Linked DNA regions of Massilia litorea. Each later gene encodes a partner of the first gene's protein in a complex. Links are inferred from orthologs where the notes say so. Each region holds a gene or a part of one and is shown on either strand. Other genes may lie near its edges. The genes, in order: uvrB and LPB04_RS01905.

Region 1 (6,271 bases):
ATACGAGCTCCTGCACGGCTTTGTCGTACGCAGCCAGGCCTTCGATCGGAAGGTAGGTGCGTGGCGACAGCTGTTCGATCAACTTCGCCTCCGCCTTCTGCACGCATTGCAGCAGAGGCACCTTGCCGCCATCGTCGTAATAAACGCCGACCCCCAGGTTGATCTTGGCCGGGTTCGTATCGGCGTTGAATGCTTCGGTGATGCCCAGAATCGGGTCGCGCGGGGCCATGTCGATGGCGCCGAAGAGGCTGGCGGAGGCTGTAGAAGTCATCGTGATAAACTGATTTTGTCGGTGGATCGCAGCAGTTGTATAGACAGCGACGCCGCAGCGATATCTCTGCTGCGGTGCCGCAAACGGATTCCCATTCTAGCAAAGGTCTCGAAACATGGCTGATGTATCTATCGCAACCGGTCCGGAACCGACTGTGATCACCTTCCCGAACTCGCCCTTCAAGCTGCACCAGCCTTTCCCGCCGGCCGGCGACCAGCCGACCGCGATCGAAGGACTGGTCGAGGGCATCGAAGACGGCCTGATGTACCAGACGCTGCTCGGCGTGACCGGTTCCGGCAAGACGTACACGATGGCCAACGTGATTGCCCGCGCCGGCCGTCCGGCCATCATCTTTGCGCCGAACAAGACCCTGGCCGCCCAGCTGTATTCGGAAATGCGCGAATTCTTTCCGCAGAACGCGGTCGAGTATTTCGTGTCCTACTACGATTACTACCAGCCGGAAGCCTATGTGCCGCAGCGCGACCTGTTCATCGAAAAGGACTCGTCGATCAACGAGCACATCGAGCAGATGCGCCTGTCGTGCACGAAATCCCTGATGGAGCGGCGCGACGTCGTCATCGTCGCCACCGTCTCGGCCATCTACGGTATCGGTAATCCGAACGAATATCACAAGATGATCCTGACGCTGCGCCACAAGGATAAAGTAGCCCAGCGCGACATCATCGCGCGCCTGATCCAGATGCAGTATTCGCGCAACGAAATGGACTTTGGACGCGGCACCTTCCGCGTGCGCGGCGACACGATCGACATCTTCCCGGCCGAGCACGCGGAACTCGCGATCCGCGTCGAGATGTTCGACGATGAAATCGAATCGCTGCAATTGTTCGACCCGCTGACCGGCCGCGTGCGCCAGAAGATCCCGCGTTTTACGGTGTACCCGGGTTCGCACTACGTCACGCCGCGCTCGACCGTGCTGCGCGCCGTCGAGTCGATCAAGGCCGAGCTGAAGGACCGGCTGGAAGAATTCCGCCAGCAAAATAAATTGATCGAAGAGCAGCGCCTGGAACAGCGTACCCGTTTCGACCTCGAAATGATGGCCGAGATCGGCTTCACGAAAGGCATCGAGAACTATTCGCGCCACCTGTCGGGCGCGATGCCGGGCGAACCGCCGCCCACCCTGGTCGACTACCTGCCGAAGGACGCGCTGATGTTCATGGACGAGTCGCACGTGCTCGTCGGCCAGCTCTCGGCCATGTACAACGGCGACCGTTCGCGCAAGACGAACCTGGTCGACTACGGCTTCCGCCTGCCGTCGGCGCTGGACAACCGGCCGCTGAAATTCGAAGAGTTCGAAGGCAAGATGCGGCAGACGATTTTCGTGTCCGCCACCCCGGCAGAGTACGAGAATGCGCATGCCGACAACGTGGTCGAGCAGGTGGTGCGTCCGACCGGCCTGGTCGACCCGGTGATCATCGTGCGCCCTGCCCTGTCGCAGGTGGACGACGTGATGAGCGAGATTAACGACCGCATCAAGAAGAACGAGCGCGTCCTGATCACCACGCTCACCAAGCGCATGGCCGAGCAGCTGACGGAATACCTGAGCGACCACGGCATCAAGGTGCGCTACCTGCACAGCGACATCGAGACGGTCGAGCGCGTCGAGATTCTGCGCGACCTGCGCCTGGGCACCTTCGACGTGCTGATCGGTATTAACCTGCTGCGCGAGGGCCTGGACTTGCCGGAAGTGTCGCTGGTGGCCGTGCTGGACGCGGACAAGGAAGGTTTTCTCCGTTCCGAGCGTTCGCTGATCCAGACCATCGGCCGTGCGGCGCGTAACCTGAACGGCGTGGCGATCCTGTACGCCGACCGCATCACCGACTCGATGCGCCGCGCCATCGACGAAACCGAGCGCCGTCGCGCCAAGCAGATCGCCTTCAACGAGGCGAACGGCATCACCCCGGTGGGCGTGCAGAAGAAGATCAAGGAACTGATCGACGGCGTCTACAGCAATGCCGCGCAGAAGGCCATGGCCGAGGGCGCGTTGGGACTGGAAGAAGCTGCGCAGGTGGCCAAGGTCGAGGCGATGAGCGAGAAGCAGATTTCGAAGGAAATCAAGCGCCTCGAGAAGCTCATGGTCGACCACGCCAAGAACCTCGAGTTCGAGAAGGCGGCGCAGATGCGCGACCAGCTGCATGTGCTCAAGCAGCAGGCCTTCGGGGCGCCGGGGGCGGACAACGTGGTGTCGATGTTGGGCAAGTAAGGAACGGCGCTTCGGCGCCGTTTTTCTTTGGCCGGTGTGAAAGTTCGCAGCAGCGCATACGGTGATCCGCGTGGGCATGCCCACCCTACGTTACGCCACTGTTTCATGAACTTGCTACGGGCAGTAGCGCACCGTAGGGTGGGCATTGCCCACGCGTACGCGCCATGAAGATCTGCGCAACGATTCCTGCCCCTAACGCTTGAACATCCTCGGATCAAAACTGAAGCTCCTCGCAATGCTCAATTTGACCTGCTCATACGCATGATGTGCCGGATTGATCACGAGATTCACGCCCTCGCCCACGATCACCGAGGGCACGCGCATATAAAGATGTTCGCGCTTCTTCAGGAAGGCCGTGCCGAACAGCATGGCACTGCCGCCGTCATCGAGTGAATCCCAGCCTTCCGGCAAATCCTCGCGCGCCACGTCCAGCCCGAGTTCGGGATCGTCCGGCAAGTCGATCGCCACCAGCACCAGCGGCTCCTCGTCGACTTCCTCCGTGTGAACGAATTTTTCCAGCACGGCCAGCTCGACCGTCATCGCCGCGTACAGCGCCGGGACGCCCTCGCTATGCCAGTGTCCGCCGCTCTTGCGGGCGCCCTCGCAGCTGCGGTCGAGCGCCACTTTTTCGATTGCAATTCTCCAGGTTCTCATGGGTCCACAACATGAAATCGGGTGATCTCAGCATACAACGAAGCCCACCGCCCGCCGCGCACGGATCGGCCGCGCCAACGAAAAAACGGCCCGCAGGCCGTTTCGTGTCGCGACAGATAAGGATTACTTCACGTCGAGCAGCTCGACATCGAACAGCAGCGTCGCACCCGGCGGGATCGGGCCGGCGCCGCGGGCGCCATAGCCGAGTTCCGACGGAATCACCAGGGTGCGCTTGCCGCCGACCTTCATGCCGGCCACGCCCTGGTCCCAGCCCTTGATGACCGCGCCCATGCCCAGCGGGAAGCTGAACGGCTCGCCGCCGACCGAGCTGTCGAACTTCTGCCCGCGTTGCATGGCCGCTTTCGGCTCGTACAGCCAGCCGGTGTAGTGGACCACGACGGTCTTGCCGGCAACGGCTTCCTTGCCTTTGCCGACGGCGGTGTCGATCTTTTGCAGCCCCTGCGCCTGGGCAGCGGGAGCCTTCGGTGCGGCCGGGGCGGCGCCGGCGGCGGCAGCGCTCAGGAACAGGACGAGCCCGAGGGCCGAAATTGCTTGTTTCATCGTTTTACCTTTTTATGGAAGAGAAGCGCACGGAAGTATTGCCGAATGGCGCGCTTCGCACAAGCGCTGGAAACTTAAGCCGGATTGCGCTGGACCGATGCCAGGATGCTGCTGACCTGCGCCAGGTCCGCCGGCTTCACCAGATGGTGGTCGAATCCCGCTTCTTCGGCCAGTCTCCGGTCCTCGTTCTGGCCGTAACCCGTCAGCGCAACCAGGGTCACGCCGCGCAGTTCGGGCATCGCGCGCAGCTGGCGCGCCAGCGCATAGCCGTCGGTGTCGGGCAGGCCGATGTCGAGCAGCATGACCTGCGGCCGGTCGAGGCGGGCACGCAGTACGGCGCCGCGGCCGTCGTACTCCACCGAGACCGCATGGCCCTGCACTTCCAGCAGCGTTGCCAGCATCTGCGCCGCGTCCTGGTTGTCGTCGACGACCATCACCCGTAGCGGCTGCGCGCGTGCGGCCGGGGCCTCGCCGCCAGTTGCAGCCGGCGCAGAGTGTGCCGCATCCAGGCGCGGCAGGCAGATCTCGAATTCGCTGCCGCGTCCCGGCGCCTCGCTGCGCGCGTCGACGCTGCCGCCATGCAGCGCGACCAGGCTTTTTACCAACGCGAGACCGATGCCGAGGCCGCCTTGCGAACGGTCCGGCGTGCGCTCGGCCTGGGTGAAGAGCTCGAAGATATACGGCAGCACGTCCGGCTCGATGCCGATCCCGTTGTCGGTCACGGTCACCAGCACGCGGTCATCCATCGCGGTCACGCGCAGCATGATCTGGCCGCCGGTCGGCGTGTACTTGGCGGCGTTGTTCAGGATGTTCGACAGCACCTGCACCAGGCGCGTGCGGTCGCCCATTACGTGCACCGGCTCGCCCGAGAGCTGCATCGTCAGCGAATGGCGTTTCGATTCGATCAGCGGGCGCACCTGCTCCAGCGCGCCGGCCACCACGGCGTTGAGGTCGAGCTCTTCCTTCTCCAGCGTGACCAGGCCGCGCGTCACGCGCGAGACGTCCAGCAGATCGTTCACCAGGTCGGTCATGTGCTCGGCCTGGCGCGCGATGATCTCGCTCGCGTTGCGCACGGCTTTCGCGTCGAGCGTGCCCATTTTCAGCAGCTGGGCCGCGGTCGTGATCGGCGCCAGCGGGTTGCGCAGCTCGTGCGCCAGCATCGCCAGGAACTGGTCCTTCTGGCGGTTGGCGGCGCGCAGCTCGTCTTCGACCTGCTTCCTCACGGTAACGTCGCTGCCCTCCACAAAAATACCGACCACCTCGCCGGCCGCGTCGCGAATGGGCTGGTAGATGAAGTCGAGATAGCGGCGCGTGAGCGGCATGCCGGGCTCGCGCGCAACGTCGAAGGGCACGGCATGGCCGACGAAGGGCGTGCCGCTCTGGTACACCTGGTCGAGCAACTCGAAGAAGCCCTGCCCCTCGACATACGGCAGGGCTTCGCGCGCCGTCTTGCCGACCAGGTCGGTGCGCCCGATCATCTCCATATAGCTCTTGTTGGTGATCTCAAACATGTGTTGAGGACCACGCAGCACGGCGATGATGCCGGGCGCCTGCTCGAACAGGGTCACAAGGCGCTTGTTTTCCTCGTCGCGGTAGCGCTCGGCCAGCACCTGTCCGGTCACCTCGACGCAGGCGCAATAGACGCCCGCGATCGCGCCGTCGTCGTCGCGCACGGGCGAGTAGGAAAACGTGAACCAGGTCTGCTCGTCATAGCCGTGCCGGTTCATCAGGAGCGGCAACTTTTCCCAGTAGGTACCCTCGCCCTGCAAGGCGCGCTCGCCGATCGGGCCGATATCGGCCCAGATCTCCGACCAGATCTCGCGAAAAGGCGCGCCCATCGCCGCCGGATGCTTGTCGCCCAGAACGGGGACATACGCCTCGTTGTACAGGAAGGCCTGGTCCTTGCCCCATGCGCAAAACATGGGAAACGCCGAGCCGAGCATCAGCGAGACCACCGTGCGCAGCGCCTGCGGCCAGGTCGATGGGTCACCCAGGGGCGAGCGCGACCAGTCGTGCGCACGCATCAAGGCGCCGACTTCGCCGCCGCCGCTGAGGAAGACGGGCGAGGCCGCGCCGGGGGCGGCGTCCTGCGGGTGTGGGGCGGTGGCGCGCGTATCGCTCATATCACAGGGTCTTCACGAATTCCCGGATACCGCCCAGCAGCATCTCGACTGACATCGCCGTCAGGATCAAACCCATCAGGCGCTCGAAGGCCGTCATCACCTGCGGCCCCAGCTTTTGCTGCAGGCGCTCCGCACTCAGGAACACCATCAGCCACACCACGCCGACCGCGGCCAGCGCCGCCACGTGGACCATGGTCTCGGATATCGTATTCGAGCTGAACAGCAGCACGGTGGCCAGCGCCGAGGGACCGGCCAATGCGGGAATCGCCAGCGGAACAATAAAAGGTTCGCCATGCTCGCTCTTGCCCAGCACGCCGTCGGGATGCGGGAAGATCATGCGGATCGCGATGATCAGCAGGATGACGGCGCCGCCGATGCGCAGCGCGATCGGGCTCAGGTGCAAGGCGGCGAGAAAATGCTGGCCGAAGAACATGAACACCA
Region 2 (16,396 bases), 2.4 Mb from region 1 along the record:
CAAATCCGCCATCGCGCTCGGCGCGCTGCTCGCCTGCGTGTCGGCAGTGGCGCAGCAGGCGCCTGCGCCTGTGTCCGCTTCCACGCCCGAGCAGGCCCAGTCCGCGCCCGAGGCAGCGGCGACGGTCTCGGTGACCACCAAGCGCAACGCGAACCGCATCGACCGCCAGGTCTACGATGTGAAGGCCGATCCGGCCAGCTCGAACGATACCGTGGCCGATACCCTGAACAAGGTGCCCTCGGTGGCGGTCGACCCGGACGGCAACGTGACGTTGCGCGGAAAGAGCAATGTGCAGATCTATGTCGACGGCAAGCCCTCGGCCATGATGCAGGGCGATAACCGGGCCGCGGCGATCAATGCCTTGCCGGCGGCCGACCTGGAATCGGTCGAGGTCATCAATAATCCCGGCGCCCAGTTCGGTAATGAGGGCGGCGGCGGACCGATCCTGAACCTGGTGATGCGGCGCGAACGGACGCCCGGCGGTTTCGCCTCGGTGAACGCGAACCTCGGCACCGAGGGCCGTGCCAACCTCAGCAGTTTCGGCAGCTATACGACCGGACGCATGAGCGTCCAGGGCGGGGTGTATGGCCGCCGCGACAAGCGCGAGTCGACCGGCGACACGGTGCGCGAACGCATCGATCCGGCCACCGGCGCCGTGGCGCGCAGCACCCAGGCCTCGAACAGCGATACCGCCAACGACACCGTCGGCATGAATGCGTCGCTGAGCTACAACCTGGGCGAGAAGGATGTCGTCGCGGCGACCGTCATGGCCTCCGGTACCGACAGCGATACCGTTTCGAGCGAACGCTTCCACAGCACCAATGCCGCCGGCCTGGTCGACAGCGACTACCTGCGCCAGGCAAGCCGCGACGGCCGCAGCCGCAACTACAGCCTGTCGACCCGCCTCGACCACAAGGGTGATTCCCAGGGCGAACTCTTTAAAATGGACTTGCGCCTGTCCGGCGCGAAGACCGAGGGCGACCTGCGCAACGCCAGCGACTACACGGTGCGTCCCGTTAATGCCCAGGCCGCGCGCACGCGTCAGGACAACGAGACCAGCAACCGCATCGCCGACTTCACGGGCGACTACGAGCTGCCGGGCGAACACGGCATCGTCAAACTCGGCTATAAACTGGCGCGCACCAGCAGCGTGTTCGACAACGCCTACCTCGACATCGACGCCGCGACGCTAGCCGAACGCCTCAACACCGGCCGCAGCAACCGCTTCGAGCTCGACGAGACGACCGCGGCCCTGTACGCCTCGTATCAATGGCGCATCAACAAGGACTGGGGCGTGCTCGGCGGCCTGCGCGCCGAGTACACCGATGTCGACATGTTCCAGGCGACGACGAATATCCGTGCCGGCAACCATTACCTGGACGCGATCCCGAGCGCCTTCGTCACCTATGGCTGGTCCGACGACACCACGCTGCGCCTGAGCTACGCGCACCGCATTCGCCGTCCGGGCGCGGGCGACCTGAATCCCTTCGTCGTGTACCGCGACGAGTACAACGTTTCCTCCGGCAATCCGGCGCTGCAGCCGAGCGACTCCGATTCGCTCGAGTTCGGCATCGAGACCAAGCTCGGCAAAGTGGATACGAACCTGCGCCTGTACGCGCGGCGCGATACCGACCTGATTTCCGAACGCCGCTTCTTCCTGGCCGACAATGTCCTGCTGACGACCAAGGAAAACGCCGGCAGCAGCAATTCGGGCGGCCTCGAATTTACGTTCGGCGGCAAGCTCACGGACAAGCTGAGCGTCAACGCCAGCGGCAACCTCGGCTATGCCGAACAAAGCGTGCTGGGCAGTGCCAGCGGCGACAAGCGCAGCGCGACCACCTTGAGCGGACGCGCCCGTTTCGGCTATCAATACGACCGCAACAACCATTTCCAGTTGATGCTCAACGCCCAGGGCAAGACCCTGCTCGGCGAGGGTTACCGCCAGCCGGTCCGCACGGCCGATTTCAATTACCGCCACAACCTGAGCCCGGCGCTCTCCCTGGTGCTCAACGTCAACGACCTGTTCGATTCCCAGAAGATGGAATCGATCACCGAGACCGACCGCCTGCGCGAACACAGCATCCGCCGCTTCAATGGCCGGACGTATTTCGTCGGCCTGTCCTACCGCTTCGGCAGTTTCGGCGGCAACGGCCAGCGCCCGATGCGTGGCGGCGGCGGGCCGGGCATGCACGGGGCCGGCGGCGGAGGCGGCGGAGGCGGCCCAGGCCATTGATGGGCCGGAGCGGGGCGCCACCGAAGGCGCCCCTGTGCCAGACTGGGGTTTTGAACCACCAGAATGGAGCACGACATGAACAAGCAACCGGGAGCCGCAGCAGAGCAGGGCGGCCATGCCACAGGACAGCCGCAAGTGCAGCCGCAAGAGGACAAAGCATCCGGGGCGGAGGACTTCGATGCCCTCGCGGGCAAGAAACCGGAAGACCTGACGCCCGAAGAATTGCGCCTGATGGCCGATACGATGCCGGGCGAAGGCCCGGGCGACTGATCTAACGAGGCTGCAGGGCGATCACGGCCATCCCGGCCAGCGCCAGGCCGGCCCCGGCCAGGTCCCAGCGGCTCAGCGGGATGCCGTCCACGAAGCGCAGCCACAGCAGGGCCACCGCGATATACATGCCGCCGTAGGCCGCATAGGTGCGGCCGGCGGCAGTCGGATGCAGGGTCAGCAGCCAGGCGAACAGGGTCAGCGATGCGGCGGCCGGCAGCAGCAGCCAAACGGATTTACCTTGCTTGAGTACCAGCCAGGGCAGATAGCAGCCGACAATTTCGGCGAGGGCGGTGAGGGCGAAGAGGGCGGTGAAACGGATCAGGTCCGGCATCTACATCAGCTTTCAGGATCGTAGTAGAACTCGCGCAGCTCCTGTGCACAGCGGCAGGCCGCAGCGAGCTTGGCCGCCCACCGAACAGCATCCGGTCTGGACGGCAGTTCGAGTACGCAAAAGCCCCCATCGAACTCTCTGGTCTGGCGATATGTGTCGCTTGTGCAGCTGCCGTCCGCTGCAACCATGACGGGTGCGACCTCGATATTGATTCCACCGCCAAACACGTAGACCCCGGCGGCCTTTGCCTCTCGGATAATCGCGTGCGACGCTTCAGCAACAGCAGGCATGTCCTCGGCAGGAACATCCATTGCGCTCGCGGGGAAGGAAACAAGAAACTTTGTCATGGGCCGCTCCTCGGTGATGACGTTTTACATACAAAAGGTGACAGGAGGCTGGTCTGGCGGGTGGACTTGGTGAACCGTGCTCGTCCGATTTCTGGTTTGGTAGCGTCTGCTTGCGACCCGAAGCGGACCTCGGGCAGCCCTGCTGTCAGCGGGCAGGCTTACCGAAAACGCGGTTGTACCAATACGTCTTTGGTGCGGCAAACCAATCTTCGTTCTTGGACGTTCGGAATTGGGACAGCTGGGCCATTGGTATTTGATAGCGACTGAACAAAGCTAACAGGTCTCTAAGAGATGCTTGCGATAGGTTCGTTCTGACCACCAACGTATCTTGTTCCCACCGAAGGACACCCGAAATCTCCATCGCCCACTCAAACAGATGCTTCTCGTCGAGCTGCGAACCAAAATGCACTCCCGAACAGTCGAGATAAATCATTGGTCTCCTTGTTCTTCTGCGTCCGCTCTTGGCCGGTTGCAGACCTCTAGTGTACGTTCGCAACCGACCCTAAGCGGACGGCCGAACAGTGGCCAATTGTGGCTGTGCATTGATGAATAGCACCAGATCCCGAACCGTATCGACCTTCCCGTAAAAAGGGTTGCTTTCGGTCTCATCAAGCGAGTGCCCAGTCCGCGCGGCAATGTCCACCAACAATTCCTCGATGTCGTCGGAATCTATGTGCAAGTCGTCCAAGAGAACGTCCGACGCTCGCACGGGGAAGGCCGGTACGTATGACTTCATCAGTCGCTGGATCTCCTGATGTGCTGCACGAATGACCCAAGTATCCACATGCCTGGTCGAGAAACTCCGTGCAAAGGTACATATTGATTCCTCGTCACGGATGCTGGAAATCGCTTCAAATCTGCGCTTTTCCCGTTTGTTGATAACAGTCACGTAAGCGCAAAACACAAGAATCAGAAACGCTGTAATGCACCGGACCACGTTCGAGAAGGAATGCACAAAATACCCGAATCCAACCAACAAAGCTCCCAGCAGCCATACCCATGAGAAGCCATTCTCGCTGCGAGGTGGAACGAGTCTTGACGGAGAACGCATGGTCTTTACCTTGTCGATAGGTTGACGCAAATGCCCGCTTCTGGCCGATTGCGGACCTATTGTAGCGTCCGCTTACGACCCTTAGCGGTCGTAGGACCACTCCAAGAACTCGCCAACGGTGTCCGATGAGGTCAGCTCTAGCAGCGCCTCTGCAAGCTCGTGTTGACCCTTTGCGGCGGCAGTAGCAGACAGAGCGCAGGCCGTAAAAGCAGCGCTCCACTGCTTTTCTTCGGCACTTGCAACCAAAGCAGGAATGCGGCTTAGTGAGTCGAAGTAATCTGCTACCAGCTCATCGGGAACATCGACGCCATTCTTGTGCCGGCAGATTTCGACCCATGCGGGGAAGTGAAAATACACATCGGTCACGCGTTCTGGTGAGCTAGCGATTGCCGCGATAACGTGTGGAACCGCTGCGAACGAAGCCGAGTACACGTCGCCTTGGTGAGCAAGGGCACTCCATAGGCTGAACCACGGTTCGGATCTGCCATCATCACTGGGTAAAGCCGATAGCTGCCGAAGAAGCTCAGGAATCTTCGCAGCGCTGCCGTACGCATCGCTCAGCTCACTCCACCGTGGACTACTCAGTTCCAGCATCTCTTGCCCCCTTTATCGTGTGATGCACCGCGCACTTCGTCAACGGCTGCTTCTGGCCGATTGCAGGCAGCCCGAGCGGCCAAGTGTACGAAGTTGTTGCTATCAAAGCAAGTATGACGCTTTATCGGCCGGTTTAATACGCGTTCTGCATTCCCTATCAGCAGCTGATCATTATTGCTTCAGCAATATTTATATGTCAGCATGGAGGATCACTTTCGCGGACATCCACCCATGCACCAACTGACCCGTCTTGCCCTCGCCGGCGCGCTTGCCTGCAGCGCCGCCTTCGCCGCTGCCCAGACCACCGAACCGGATCGTCCGGCCACGACCTTCCCCTACACGCCGGGCCTGGACGTCAGCGCGATGGACAAGAGCGCCGATCCCTGTGTCGATTTTTACCAGTACGCGTGCGGCGGCTGGATGAAGAACAACCCGGTCCCAAGCGACCAGGCGCGCTGGTCGGTCTACAGCAAGCTGGCGCAGGATAACCAGCGCTACCTGTGGGGCATCCTCGACGGCCTGGCGAAACAGAAGGAGGGCCGCAACGCGACCCAGCAAAAGATCGGCGACTACTTCGGCGCCTGCATGGACGAGGGCGCGATCGCCAAACGCGGCGCCGAGCCGCTGGCGCCGTTCCTCACCCAGATCGACAGCATGGCCTCGATCCGCGAACTGCCGCGCGTACTGGCCGGCTTGCAACTGGCCTTGTCGAGCGAGGATTTCTTCTTCGGGTTCAGCTCGAACCAGGACTTCGGCGACTCGACCCGCGTGATCGCCTTTGCCAGCGGCGGCGGCCTGGGTTTGCCGGACCGCGACTATTACCTGAAAACCGACGCGCGCTCAAAGGAAATCCGCGCCAAGTACGAAGCCCACGTGCGCACGATGTTCGGCCTGATCGGCGAATCGGAAGCGAGCGCCAAACGTTCGGCCGCGACCGTGATGCGCCTCGAAACCGCGCTGGCCCAGGCCTCGCTGACCCGGGTCGACAAGCGCGACCCGTATAAGCTGTTCCACAAGACGGACCTGAAAGGCCTGCAGGCGATGACGCCGGGTTTTGATTGGAAAAGCTATCTGGCCGCCGCGGGCCAGCCGGGCATCAAGACCTTCAACGTGACCGAACCGAAGTTCATGAAGGCGTTCAGTAAACAGCTGCGCGCGAACGACCTGGTGGCGGTCAAGACCTATCTGCGCTGGCATGTGCTGAAAAGCCTCTCTCCGGCGCTGGCGCCGCAGTTCGACCAGCCGCATTTCGCCTTCTTCAGCCAGACCCTGCGCGGCGTCGAGAAACAGCCGCCGCGCTGGAAGCGTTGCGTGCAGCTGGTCGACGCGCAGCTGGGCGAAGCGCTGGGCCAGGAATTCGTCAGCCGCGCATTCTCGCCCGAGCTGAAGGCGAAATCGCTGCATATGACGCGCCAGGTGGAAGAGGCCATGGCGAAAGACATCGAGTCGCTCGACTGGATGAGCCCGGACACGAAGAAGCGCGCCCGCGAAAAGCTCGACGCCATCGTCAACAAGATCGGCTACCCGGACACCTGGCGCGATTATTCGGCCTTCGAGGTCCGGCCCGACGATTTCACCGGCAACGCCATCCGCGGCACGCAGTTCGAGAACCGGCGCCAGCTGGCCAAGATCGGCAAGCCGCTCGACCGCAGCGAGTGGCTGATGACGCCGCCGACGGTGAATGCCTATTTCAATCCGCAGATGAACGACATCAACTTCCCGGCCGGCGTGCTGCAGCCGCCGCTGTTCGATCCGAAGATGGACGACGCCCCCGGCTACGGCAACACGGGCGGCACCATCGGCCACGAACTGACCCATGCGTTCGACGACGAGGGCCGCCAGTTCGATGCCAGGGGCAACCTGAAAGATTGGTGGACCAAAAAGGACGCCAAGGAATTCACCGACCGCGCCCAGTGCATCGTCGACCAGTACGCGGGCTACACGGTGGTGGACGACATCAAGATCAACAGCAAGCTGACCCTGGGCGAGGATGTGGCCGATCTGGGCGGTGTGATCCTCGGCTGGATGGCCTGGAAGACGCAGATGGCGAGCATGCCTCAGCAGGCGCAGCCTGCGCGTGATGGCCTCACGCCGGAGCAGCGTTTCTTCGTCGGCTATGCGCAATGGGCCTGCGAAAACGACCGTCCTGAAAACCTGCGCGTCACCGCCATGACCGATCCCCATTCGCCGGGCAAGTACCGGGTGAACGGTGTCGTGATCAACATGCCGGAGTTCGAGAAGGCCTTCGCCTGCAAGCCGGGGCAGCCGATGGCGGCGCTGAAGCGTTGCCGGGTCTGGTAAAAGCTGCATCCCGGCCGCGGTCGGGACGTCCTGCGAACGAAGACAGCCCGGAGGCCATCGCTGGCCTCCGGGCTGTTTTTATTCAACGCTGCACTGATCAGTGCTGGTCGATCTTGCCGCGCCATGCGCCCGTTTCGGAGCCGCGCTTCTCCAGCATTTCCTTGTAGTTTTGCAGGTTCGAGCGCGTTTCCATGCGCACCGCCCCAAGGGCGTCGCCGATGGCTTCCAGCGCACCGTCCGGCTGGTAATCCATCTGCAGCGTCACGCGGGTGACGTTGTCCGAGATTTTATGGAAGGTTACTACGCCGGCATTGTGCACGCCGCCGATGCTGCGCCAGGCGATGCGCTTGTCGGGAATCTGCTCGGTGATTTCCGCATCCCATTCCTTGTCTTCGCCGGCAATATTCGCTTTCCAGTGCAGGCGCTTGTCGTCGAGCTGGCGGATTTCCTTGACGCTCTTCATGAACTGCGGGAAGTCCTCGAACTGGGTGAACTGGTTGTAGGCCGTGCGCAGCGGGACGTTCACTTCGATCGCCTCGATGATCGACGAATCGCCGTTCTGGGTGCGGCCCTTCTTCATTTGTTTCGACAACATCATTCCGCCGACTGCAAGTGCGGCGACCGTCACGACTCGATTCAACATAGGTTTCTCCTTTGGTGACAACAATGGATATTGGACCACGCGATGCATCGCGTATTTGTCGTTAAGTTAAGCGAATTTCTGAACAGGTGGCGCGCGGGAGGGATGCGTGCCGTTACTGCTGAGTTAAATGAAGATATTGAAAGATAGAGCGGCTTTTTCGATTTTCGCTTGGAAATTGCTCATGCATGGTGCGTGGGAAATTGACGAATCCATGCATGAGATGCAGCACGAGCGGTGGGACATCGGCGGCCAGCCCGCTGCGCTCAATGCGAAATATTCTTTCAGAATACGAGCTCGGTCGAAATTTTCTGTCAACACTGAACAGTTTCTACGCGTGACTGGATGGGCATACAGTAGATCCCGGCGCTATAATGGCCGCATGAATCTCCTTCACAACCTCAATCCCGAACAATTGGCAGCCGTTACGCTGCCCTCGCAAAGTGCGCTGATCCTTGCCGGCGCCGGTTCGGGCAAGACCCGCGTCCTGACGACCCGTATTGCCTGGCTGCTCCAGACCGGACAGGTGAGCCCGGCCGGCATCATGGCGGTAACGTTTACCAACAAGGCGGCGAAGGAGATGCTGACCCGCCTGTCGACCATGCTGCCGGTGAACACGCGCGGCATGTGGATCGGCACCTTCCACGGCCTGTGCAACCGCCTGCTGCGCACCCACTACCGCGACGCCGCGCTGCCGCAATCGTTCCAGATCCTCGACTCGCAGGACCAGCTGTCGATGATCAAGCGGTTACTCAAAGCGGCAAACGTCGACGATGAAAAATATCCGGCCAAAAACCTGATGTACTTCATCAACAACGCGAAGGACCAGGGACTGCGCGCGGGCCAGGTCGAGGCCTACGATCCGATCGAACGCAAGATGGTCGAGCTCTACGAACTCTACGACCAGCAATGCCAGAAAGAAGGCGTGGTCGATTTCGCCGAGCTGCTGCTGCGCTCCTACGAGCTGCTGTCGCGCAACGCGCCGCTGCGCCAGCACTACCAGATGCGTTTCAAGCACGTGCTGGTCGACGAGTTCCAGGATACCAATGACCTGCAGTACAACCTGCTCAAACTGCTGGCCGGGCATGGCGAGCAGGTCGGCGGCGCCATCTTCGCCGTCGGCGACGACGACCAGAGCATCTACGCCTTCCGTGGCGCCAACGTCGGCAACATGTCGGCCTTCGAGCGCGATTTCCATGTCAAGAACCTGATCAAGCTGGAGCAGAACTACCGCTCGCATGGCCACATCCTCGACAGCGCCAACTACCTGATCGCCAACAACACGAAGCGTTTGGGGAAAAACCTGCGTACCGATGCGGGGCAGGGCGAGCCGGTGCGCATCTATGAAGCATCGTCGGATCTCGAAGAAGCGCAGTGGATCATCGAAGAAGCCAAAAGCCTGATGGGCGAAGGCCTGGAGCGCAAGGAAATCGCGATCCTGTATCGCTCGAACGCGCAAAGCCGGGTCATCGAGCACGCGCTGTTTGCGGCCGGCATTCCCTATACCGTCTACGGCGGCCTGCGCTACTTCCAGCGCGCCGAGGTCAAGCATGCGATCGCCTATCTGCAGCTGATGGACAATCCGCACAACGATTCCGCTTTCCTGCGCGTCGTGAATTTCCCGACCCGCGGCATCGGCGTGCGCTCGATCGAGCAGCTGCAGATGGCGGCCGATACCTATGGCATCTCGCTGTACGCGGCCGTGCCCTACATGACGGGCAAGGCCGGCACCTCGCTCGGCGGCTTCGTGAAACTGATCGAGGGCGCGCGCTTCGAGACCCAGCAGCTGGCGCTGCCGGAAATGGTGCGTGTCGTGCTCGAGCGCAGCAACCTGCTCACCCACTACGCCAACGAAAAAGAAGGCGCCGACCGTATCGAAAACCTGGAGCAGATGGTCAACGCGGCGACCCAGTTCGTGCAGGAAGAAGGCTTCGGCCAGTTCGCGCCGGCCCACCTGGGTCCGCCCTCGCAGGCGCAGGCCGGCGACGCGGTCGTGTACCAGGACGGCATCGAGATCATGGATGCCGACACGCCGCTGCCGCAGGTCATGTCGCCGCTGTCCGCCTTCCTCGCCCACGCCTCCCTTGAAGCGGGGGATGCCCAGGCCCAGGCGGGGCAGGACGCGATGCAGCTGATGACGGTGCACTCGGCCAAGGGCCTGGAATTCGATGCCGTGTTCATCACGGGTCTGGAAGAGGGCCTGTTCCCGCATGAAACCAGCGCCCGCGAGGCGGACGGCGTGGACGAAGAGCGGCGCCTGATGTATGTGGCGATCACGCGCGCACGCAAGCGTTTATATATGAGCTTCACCCAGCAGCGCATGCTGCACGGCCAGACCCGTTTCAATATGAAATCGCGCTTCTTCGACGAGCTGCCCGAAGAAGCCCTGAAATGGCTCTCGCCGCGCGTGCAGAGCCACTGGTTCGCCAACAAGAAGGCGGCGACCGCCTGGGACGACGCCGCCTTCCGCAACGCCGGTAGCGACAACAAGATCGCCGCCCAGATCACCCAGAAATCGGGCGGGGGCTCCGGCTGGCGCATCGGCGAAGCGGTGGCGCATGCCAAGTTCGGCGAAGGCGTGATCGTGAATATCGAGGGTGGCGCCGGTGCGGCGCGCGCGCAGATCAACTTCGGCGCGGCCGGGATGAAAGTGCTCGATCTGTCGGTGGCGAAACTGGAGCGGATCGCCCGCTAAGGGGGCCTTGCGTAGGGTGGGCATTCATGCCCACGCGGTGATACGCAACGGCTCCGACTTCGTACCTGATGACCGCGCCCCCGCGTACTGCTCCGATTGCATGCTCGATTATCGTGCCGTCGCGTATCACCGCGTGGGCGGAGATCCGCCCACCCTACAACAGCTTCACTTGTCGAGGTTGACGCGCCCTGTCGCCGGCATCTCCACCGGCTTCCCGAAAATCTGCCGATACCCCGCATACATCGCGCACTGCAGCAGCAGCACGAACAGGAAGATCAGCCACATGATCGCCACGCGCGCCAGGCTCGTGCCGCCCAGCACCAGCGCGACGATGAAGCAGATGCCGAAGAAGATCGCGAACCAGGCCATCAGCAGCACGATGAACACGCGCGCGCTTTTCAGGACGGCGAAGAAACTGTAAAAGGTGGCCTTGCCCGGCCCCATTTGCTGCCAGTAGGTGAGCGGCGCGGCAAAGGCCAGTGCGATCAGCACCGCCACGTCCAGCAGGAAAATGCCGAACATGGCCAGCAGGTCCGAAGCTTGCACCTGCGGCGGCGCGGCCGGGTCCACCGGCTGCGACACCTGCTGCCAGAAGCTCGGGTCGATCGCGACCTTGGTGAGCAAGGTCAGCAGCAGCGAGGCGCCGAGGTAGATCAGGCCGATCTTGCACAGCGGACCGATGACCGGCTTCCTGAAGCCGGTCAGCAGTACCGGGGGCGTGACGCGCTCGCCGTTCTCGATCATCAGGCAGGCCTTCATGAAAGCCATCGAGAACGAGGGAATCAGGACCACGGCCACCATCTTGCCCAGCAGCGGCACGGCGCTGATCAGCAGGCTGAACAGGATGTTGGCGAACAGCAGGGTCGTCAGCGCGGCGGGTTGTTTGCGGAACAGGCCGGTGCCTTGCTTCAGCCAGTTCCAGCCGGTAATTGCGGGCATGTTGTTCATTCGAAATTAGCCAGGCGCGGTGCGGGCGTCGCAATGCGCTCGCGCAGGATGCGCTCGAAATGGGTGGGGTCGTGGGGCGTCAGCATCTCGGCCTCGCGCGGCACGTAAAAGTCGTACAGGCGCGACAGCCAGAAGCGCAGCGCCGCGGCGCGCAGCATCGGTTGCCAGGCAATGTCTTCCGCATCGGTGAACGGGCGCACGGCGCGGTAGCTGGCCAGCAGCGCATTCACGCGCGCCTCGTCGAGCTCGCCGCTGTCCAGGTCGATGCACCAGTCGTTGACGGTCACGGCCAGGTCGAACAGCCAGGTGTCGACGCCGGCAAAATAAAAGTCGAAGCAGCCGGTCAGCTTTTCGCCGACGAACATCACGTTATTACGGAACAGGTCGGCGTGGACCGGGCCGCGCGGCAATTGCGCGTAGACGGGGCTGGCTGCGAACTCTGTCTGGAACGTGACTTCATCGTGCAGGAAGCAGGCGTTCGCGGGCGTCAGATAGGGCAGCACGAGCGGCGTGGTGGCCTGCCACCACGCCAGGCCGCGCAGGTTCGGCTGCTGCATCGGGAAGTCGCTTGCTGCCAGGTGCATGCGCGCCAGCATCGTACCGACCTCCGCGCAGTGCACCGGTTGCGGGTCCATCTGCGAGCTGCCCTCGAGTTTACTGACGATGGCGGCCGGCTTGCCGTGCAGCGGCACCACGAGGTCGCCGACGGCATTCGGCACCGGCGCCGGCACCGGGATGCCGCGCTCGGCCAGGTGGCGCATCAGTTGCAGGTAGAAGGGCAACTGGTCGAAGTCGAGGTTCTCGAAGACCGTCAGCACATACTCGGCACGCTCGGCGCCGCGCTGGGTCGTCAGGAAGAAATTACTGTTTTCGATGCCGGAGGCAATGCCCTTGAGCGCCACTGCCTGGCCGAGAGGAAACTGTTTCATCCACTGGGTGAGGTCATCCAGTGTTACCGCCGTGAAAACTGCCATGGTGCGAGAGGGCTTGAAAGTCTGAGGTGGAAAGAATCTGGGCGCGCGGGCGCAAGCGCCTGCCTGGCAGCTGGATCAGCGGGTAGCGGGCAGCGGCGGTGGCGGCGGAATGTCCGCCGGCTTCGTCATCTGGACAGTTGCCGGCGGCACCTTGACCTTCGGTGCGCCTGCAGCGCCGATCGAGCTGGCGGTCACGCTGCCTGGCGGCGCCGGCGCCGTGGTTCCCGCAGCGGCAGCAGCAGCCTCGGCATCGGCCGCCTTTTTCTTCCCGTTCAGGTCGAATTCCATCACCTGCCATTGCGGTGCGCGGAAGGCGCTGCTCTGTGCATCGCCCGGCACCGCGTTGCCGGCGGGCTGGTTCGGCTTCAGCGTATAGTGGCTTTTGCCCGCCTGGACTTCGACTTCGGTCACCTGGCCATTGTTGCGCTTTTCCTTGATCCGGGTGCCGCGGCGCGGTTCGATCTTCGTGGCCGGCTCGTCGCTGCCCGGTTCGATGCGTTCGGTCTGCGGCTGCCCGCTGGTCGCAGCAGGTGCGGCCGGCGAGGTTTGTCCGGTCTGGGCCGTTTGTGCGTACACTGTGCCGGCGCAGGCCAGCAGGGCGATCGACAGGGTCAGGCGGGGAAGTGTGCGCGGCATGATGGTCACCTAATATCGTTTGAACCATTGTAACAAACACAGTGCCTTCCCTGTGAAATGTGTGCCGGCGACCCCATATAAGAGCTCAGCCGCAGCCTTCCTGTTGTGCTTTCTTCATGCCGATTCTGCGATAATGTACCACCCGCTTGCGGACCCACTTTTGGCTCTTCGCCGCTTCACCCTACACCTATGCAAAATACCCTGCTGCTCGTCGACGGTTCCAGCTATTTGTACCGCGCCTTCCACGCCTTGCCCGACCTGCGCGGCCCGGACGGCCACCCGACCGGCGCCATGCACGGCATGGTCAACATGCTGCGCCGCCTGCGCGCCGACTATCCGGCCGCCTACATTGCCTGCGTCTTCGATGCGAAAGGTAAAACCTTCCGCGACGATATGTACCCAGAGTACAAGGCGACCCGCGCCTCGATGCCGCCCGACCTCTCCAAGCAGATCGAGCCGATCCACGAAGTCGTGCGCCACATGGGCTGGCCGATCCTGATGGTGGAAGGAGTGGAGGCGGACGACGTGATCGGCACCCTGGCCGTGCAGGCCGCGGCGAAGGGCATGCACACCATCGTCTCGACCGGCGACAAGGACCTGGCACAGCTGGTCAACGACAAGGTCACGCTCATCAATACGATGAGCAACGAAAAGCTCGACGAAGCCGGCGTGTTGACGAAATTCGGCGTGCCGCCGAACCGCATCATCGACTACCTGACCCTGATCGGCGACACCGTCGACAACGTGCCGGGCGTGAACAAGTGCGGCCCGAAGACGGCCCTGAAATGGCTTGCCTTGCACGGCTCGCTCGACGGCGTGATCGAAAACGCGCACACGATTACCGGCGCCGTCGGCGAAAACCTGCGCTCGGCATTGGAATGGCTGCCGCAGGGACGCCAGCTGATCACGGTAAAAACCGACTGCGACCTGATGGGCCACGTGATCTCGATCGAGGAAAGTTTAGTGGCGCGCCCGGAAGACACCGATGCGCTGCGCGACTTTTTCAATCGCTACGGCTTTAAAACCATGCTGCGCGAACTGTCGCAAACGCCGACCGGCGGCCCGGTCCTCAATTCGCCGGAAGGCGCACAGGACACGCTGCCCGGCATGCCGATCATCAAGGGCGAATACGAACTGGTGACGACCTGGGAGCAGCTCGATAAATGGCTGGCGCTGGCCGATGCGGCCGAGCTGACTTCGGTCGATACCGAAACGACTTCGCTCGACCCGATGACGGCGCAGATGGTCGGCATCTCCTTGTCCGTCGAAGCGGGCAAGGGCGCCTATATCCCGGTGGCGCACCGCTATGCCGGCGTGCCGGAACAGCTGCCGCGCGAAGAGGTGCTGGAACGCATGCGCGGCTGGCTGGAAAACCCGGACAAGCCGAAGCTGGGCCAGAACCTGAAGTACGACATGCACATTTTTAACAACCATGGGGTGACCTTAAAGGGCATCGTCCACGATACGCTGCTGCAGTCCTACGTGTTCGAGTCGCACAAGCCGCACGACATGGACACGATGGCGATGCGCCACCTCGGCTACACGACGATTCCTTTCGTCGACGTCTGCGGCAAGGGCGCCAACATGATCTGTTTCGACCAGGTCGAACTGAATCGCGCGACCGAGTACGCGGCCGAGGATTCCGACATCACGCTGCGCCTGCACCAGACCATGCTGCCGCACGTGGAAAAGGATGCGGGCCTGAGCTTCATCTACAGGAACATCGAGCTGCCGACCCAGATCGTGCTGCAGAAGATCGAGCGTAACGGCGTGCTGATCGACGCCGCGAAACTGGAAGCGCAATCGCGCGAACTGGGCGCGCGCCTGGTTGAACTCGAAGCCAAGGCCTACGAGATGGCCGGCGGCCCGTTCAACCTCGGCTCGCCGAAACAGATCGGCGAGATCTTCTTCGTGAAGCTCGGCCTGCCGGTCATCAAGAAGACCGCCACCGGCGCGCCCTCGACCGACGAAGAGGTGCTGCAAAAGCTGGCCGAGGATTTTCCATTGCCGAAGGTCCTGCTCGAGCACCGCAGCCTGTCGAAGCTGAAATCGACCTATACCGACAAGCTGCCGAAGATGGTCAATCAGAGCACCGGCCGCGTGCACACCAACTACGCGCAGGCAGTTGCCATCACGGGCCGCCTGGCCTCCAACGATCCGAACCTGCAGAACATCCCGGTACGCACCGGAGAAGGCCGCCGCATCCGCGAAGCTTTTGTTGCGCCGCCGGGCAGCGTGATCGTCTCGGCCGACTACTCGCAGATCGAGCTGCGCATCATGGCCCACATCTCGGGCGACGAAGCGATGCTGAAGGCGTTTGCCGAAGGCGTCGACATCCACCGCGCGACCGCCGCAGAGATCTTCGGCGTCGCCCCGGACGAAGTCGATTCCGAGCAGCGCCGCTACGCCAAGGTCATCAACTTTGGCCTGATCTACGGCATGAGCGCCTTCGGCCTGGCCCAGAACCTGCAGATCGAGCGCGGCGCCGCCGCCAACTACATCGACCGCTACTTTGCCCGCTTCGCCGGCGTGAAGCAGTACATGGACGAGACGCGCCTGGCGGCCAAGGCGAAGGGCTATGTCGAGACCGTGTTCGGCCGCCGCCTGTGGCTCCCCGAGATCAACTCCCCGAACGGCCCGCGCCGCGCCGGCGCCGAACGGGCGGCGATCAACGCGCCGATGCAGGGCACGGCCGCCGACCTGATCAAGCTGGCGATGATCGCGGTGCAGGGCTGGCTGGAATCCGAAAAACTCGCCACGCGCATGGTCATGCAGGTGCACGACGAACTGGTGCTGGAAGTGCCGGAAGCCGAGCTGGAACTGGTCAAAACGAAGCTGCCGGAGCTGATGGCGGGTGTCGCCGAACTGAAGGTGCCGCTGGTGGCCGAGACCGGCGTGGGCGCGAACTGGGAAGCGGCGCACTAAGCCAACGGAGGAACGGATGAATACCAAATACAGTGCGCTGGTCGTCGGCGCCAGCGGCATCATCGGCAACGCGGTCGTGCGCGAACTGCAGGGACGTCCCGACTGGCAGGTCCGTGCCTTGCCGCGCACCCTTGTCGACGGCGTCGAAACCATCAAGGCCGACCTGCTCGACGCGCAGGCTACCGCGCGGGCCCTGGAAGGCGCGCGCGACACCACCCACGTGTTCTACGCCGCGCTCAAGGGCGGGACCGACCTGCTGGACGAAGAGCGGATCAACGGCGGCATGCTGCGCAACCTGCTCGACGGCCTGAAAAGCGTGGGGGCGCCGTTACAGCGCGTCGTCCACTACCAGGGCGCAAAGGTCTACGGCGTGCACCTGGGTGCAACCCAGGCCCCGTTCTATGAGGACGATCCGCGCCACCTGACCCCGAATTTTTATTATGCCCAGGAA

What was found.
Region 2: the proteins of uvrB (region 1) and LPB04_RS01905 are in contact, whole or in part, in a crystal structure (PDB 7EGT), measured with the Thermus thermophilus proteins. The link is inferred for Massilia litorea from one-to-one orthologs. Residues at the interface, in WP_096411307.1 of Thermus thermophilus: Glu23, Leu25, Arg26, Asp27, Gly28, Glu29, Arg30, Phe31, Arg55, Glu326, Asp327, Phe328, Glu379, Ser382, Gln383, His398, Gly400, Arg401; in WP_096412145.1 of Thermus thermophilus: His654, Arg656, Phe657, Gln666, Asp668, Glu669, Lys680, Arg681, Leu682, Ser683, Lys685, Tyr686, Ala687.

The regions. Positions count from the first base shown.
Region 1 is NZ_CP062941.1:2,872,191-2,878,461, reverse strand. The notes cover bases 1-2,939. They hold uvrB (excinuclease ABC subunit UvrB), read left to right. Parts: upstream 1-386; coding sequence 387-2,492; downstream 2,493-2,939. Other genes in these bases: LPB04_RS12820 (RES family NAD+ phosphorylase), read right to left, coding at 2,685-2,939; LPB04_RS12830 (amino acid aminotransferase), read right to left, coding at 1-271. Outside these bases: more of LPB04_RS12820, read right to left, coding at 2,940-3,146; LPB04_RS12815 (FKBP-type peptidyl-prolyl cis-trans isomerase), read right to left, coding at 3,270-3,707; LPB04_RS12810 (hybrid sensor histidine kinase/response regulator), read right to left, coding at 3,782-5,830; LPB04_RS12805 (MarC family protein), read right to left, coding at 5,832-6,271. UniProt on the Escherichia coli protein: The UvrABC repair system catalyzes the recognition and processing of DNA lesions. A damage recognition complex composed of 2 UvrA and 2 UvrB subunits scans DNA for abnormalities.
Region 2 is NZ_CP062941.1:432,178-448,573, reverse strand. What follows is about bases 7,775-10,805. They hold LPB04_RS01905 (UvrD-helicase domain-containing protein), read left to right. Parts: upstream 7,775-8,149; coding sequence 8,150-10,462; downstream 10,463-10,805. Other genes in these bases: LPB04_RS01900 (BPSS1780 family membrane protein), read right to left, coding at 10,628-10,805. In the rest of the region: LPB04_RS01945 (outer membrane beta-barrel family protein), read left to right, coding at 1-2,233; LPB04_RS01940 (hypothetical protein), read left to right, coding at 2,309-2,503; LPB04_RS01935 (YnfA family protein), read right to left, coding at 2,505-2,834; LPB04_RS01930 (YciI family protein), read right to left, coding at 2,840-3,181; LPB04_RS01925 (hypothetical protein), read right to left, coding at 3,327-3,614; LPB04_RS23955 (acyl carrier protein), read right to left, coding at 3,684-4,262; LPB04_RS01920 (hypothetical protein), read right to left, coding at 4,314-4,826; LPB04_RS01915 (M13 family metallopeptidase), read left to right, coding at 5,058-7,127; LPB04_RS01910 (SRPBCC family protein), read right to left, coding at 7,225-7,770; more of LPB04_RS01900, read right to left, coding at 10,806-11,401; LPB04_RS01895 (homoserine kinase), read right to left, coding at 11,407-12,384; LPB04_RS01890 (DUF2782 domain-containing protein), read right to left, coding at 12,460-13,020; polA (DNA polymerase I), read left to right, coding at 13,210-15,945; LPB04_RS01880 (SDR family oxidoreductase), read left to right, coding at 15,962-16,396. UniProt on the Escherichia coli protein: A helicase with DNA-dependent ATPase activity. Unwinds DNA duplexes with 3'-5' polarity. Translocates on single-stranded DNA with 3'-5' polarity. Initiates unwinding more efficiently from a nicked substrate than double-stranded DNA.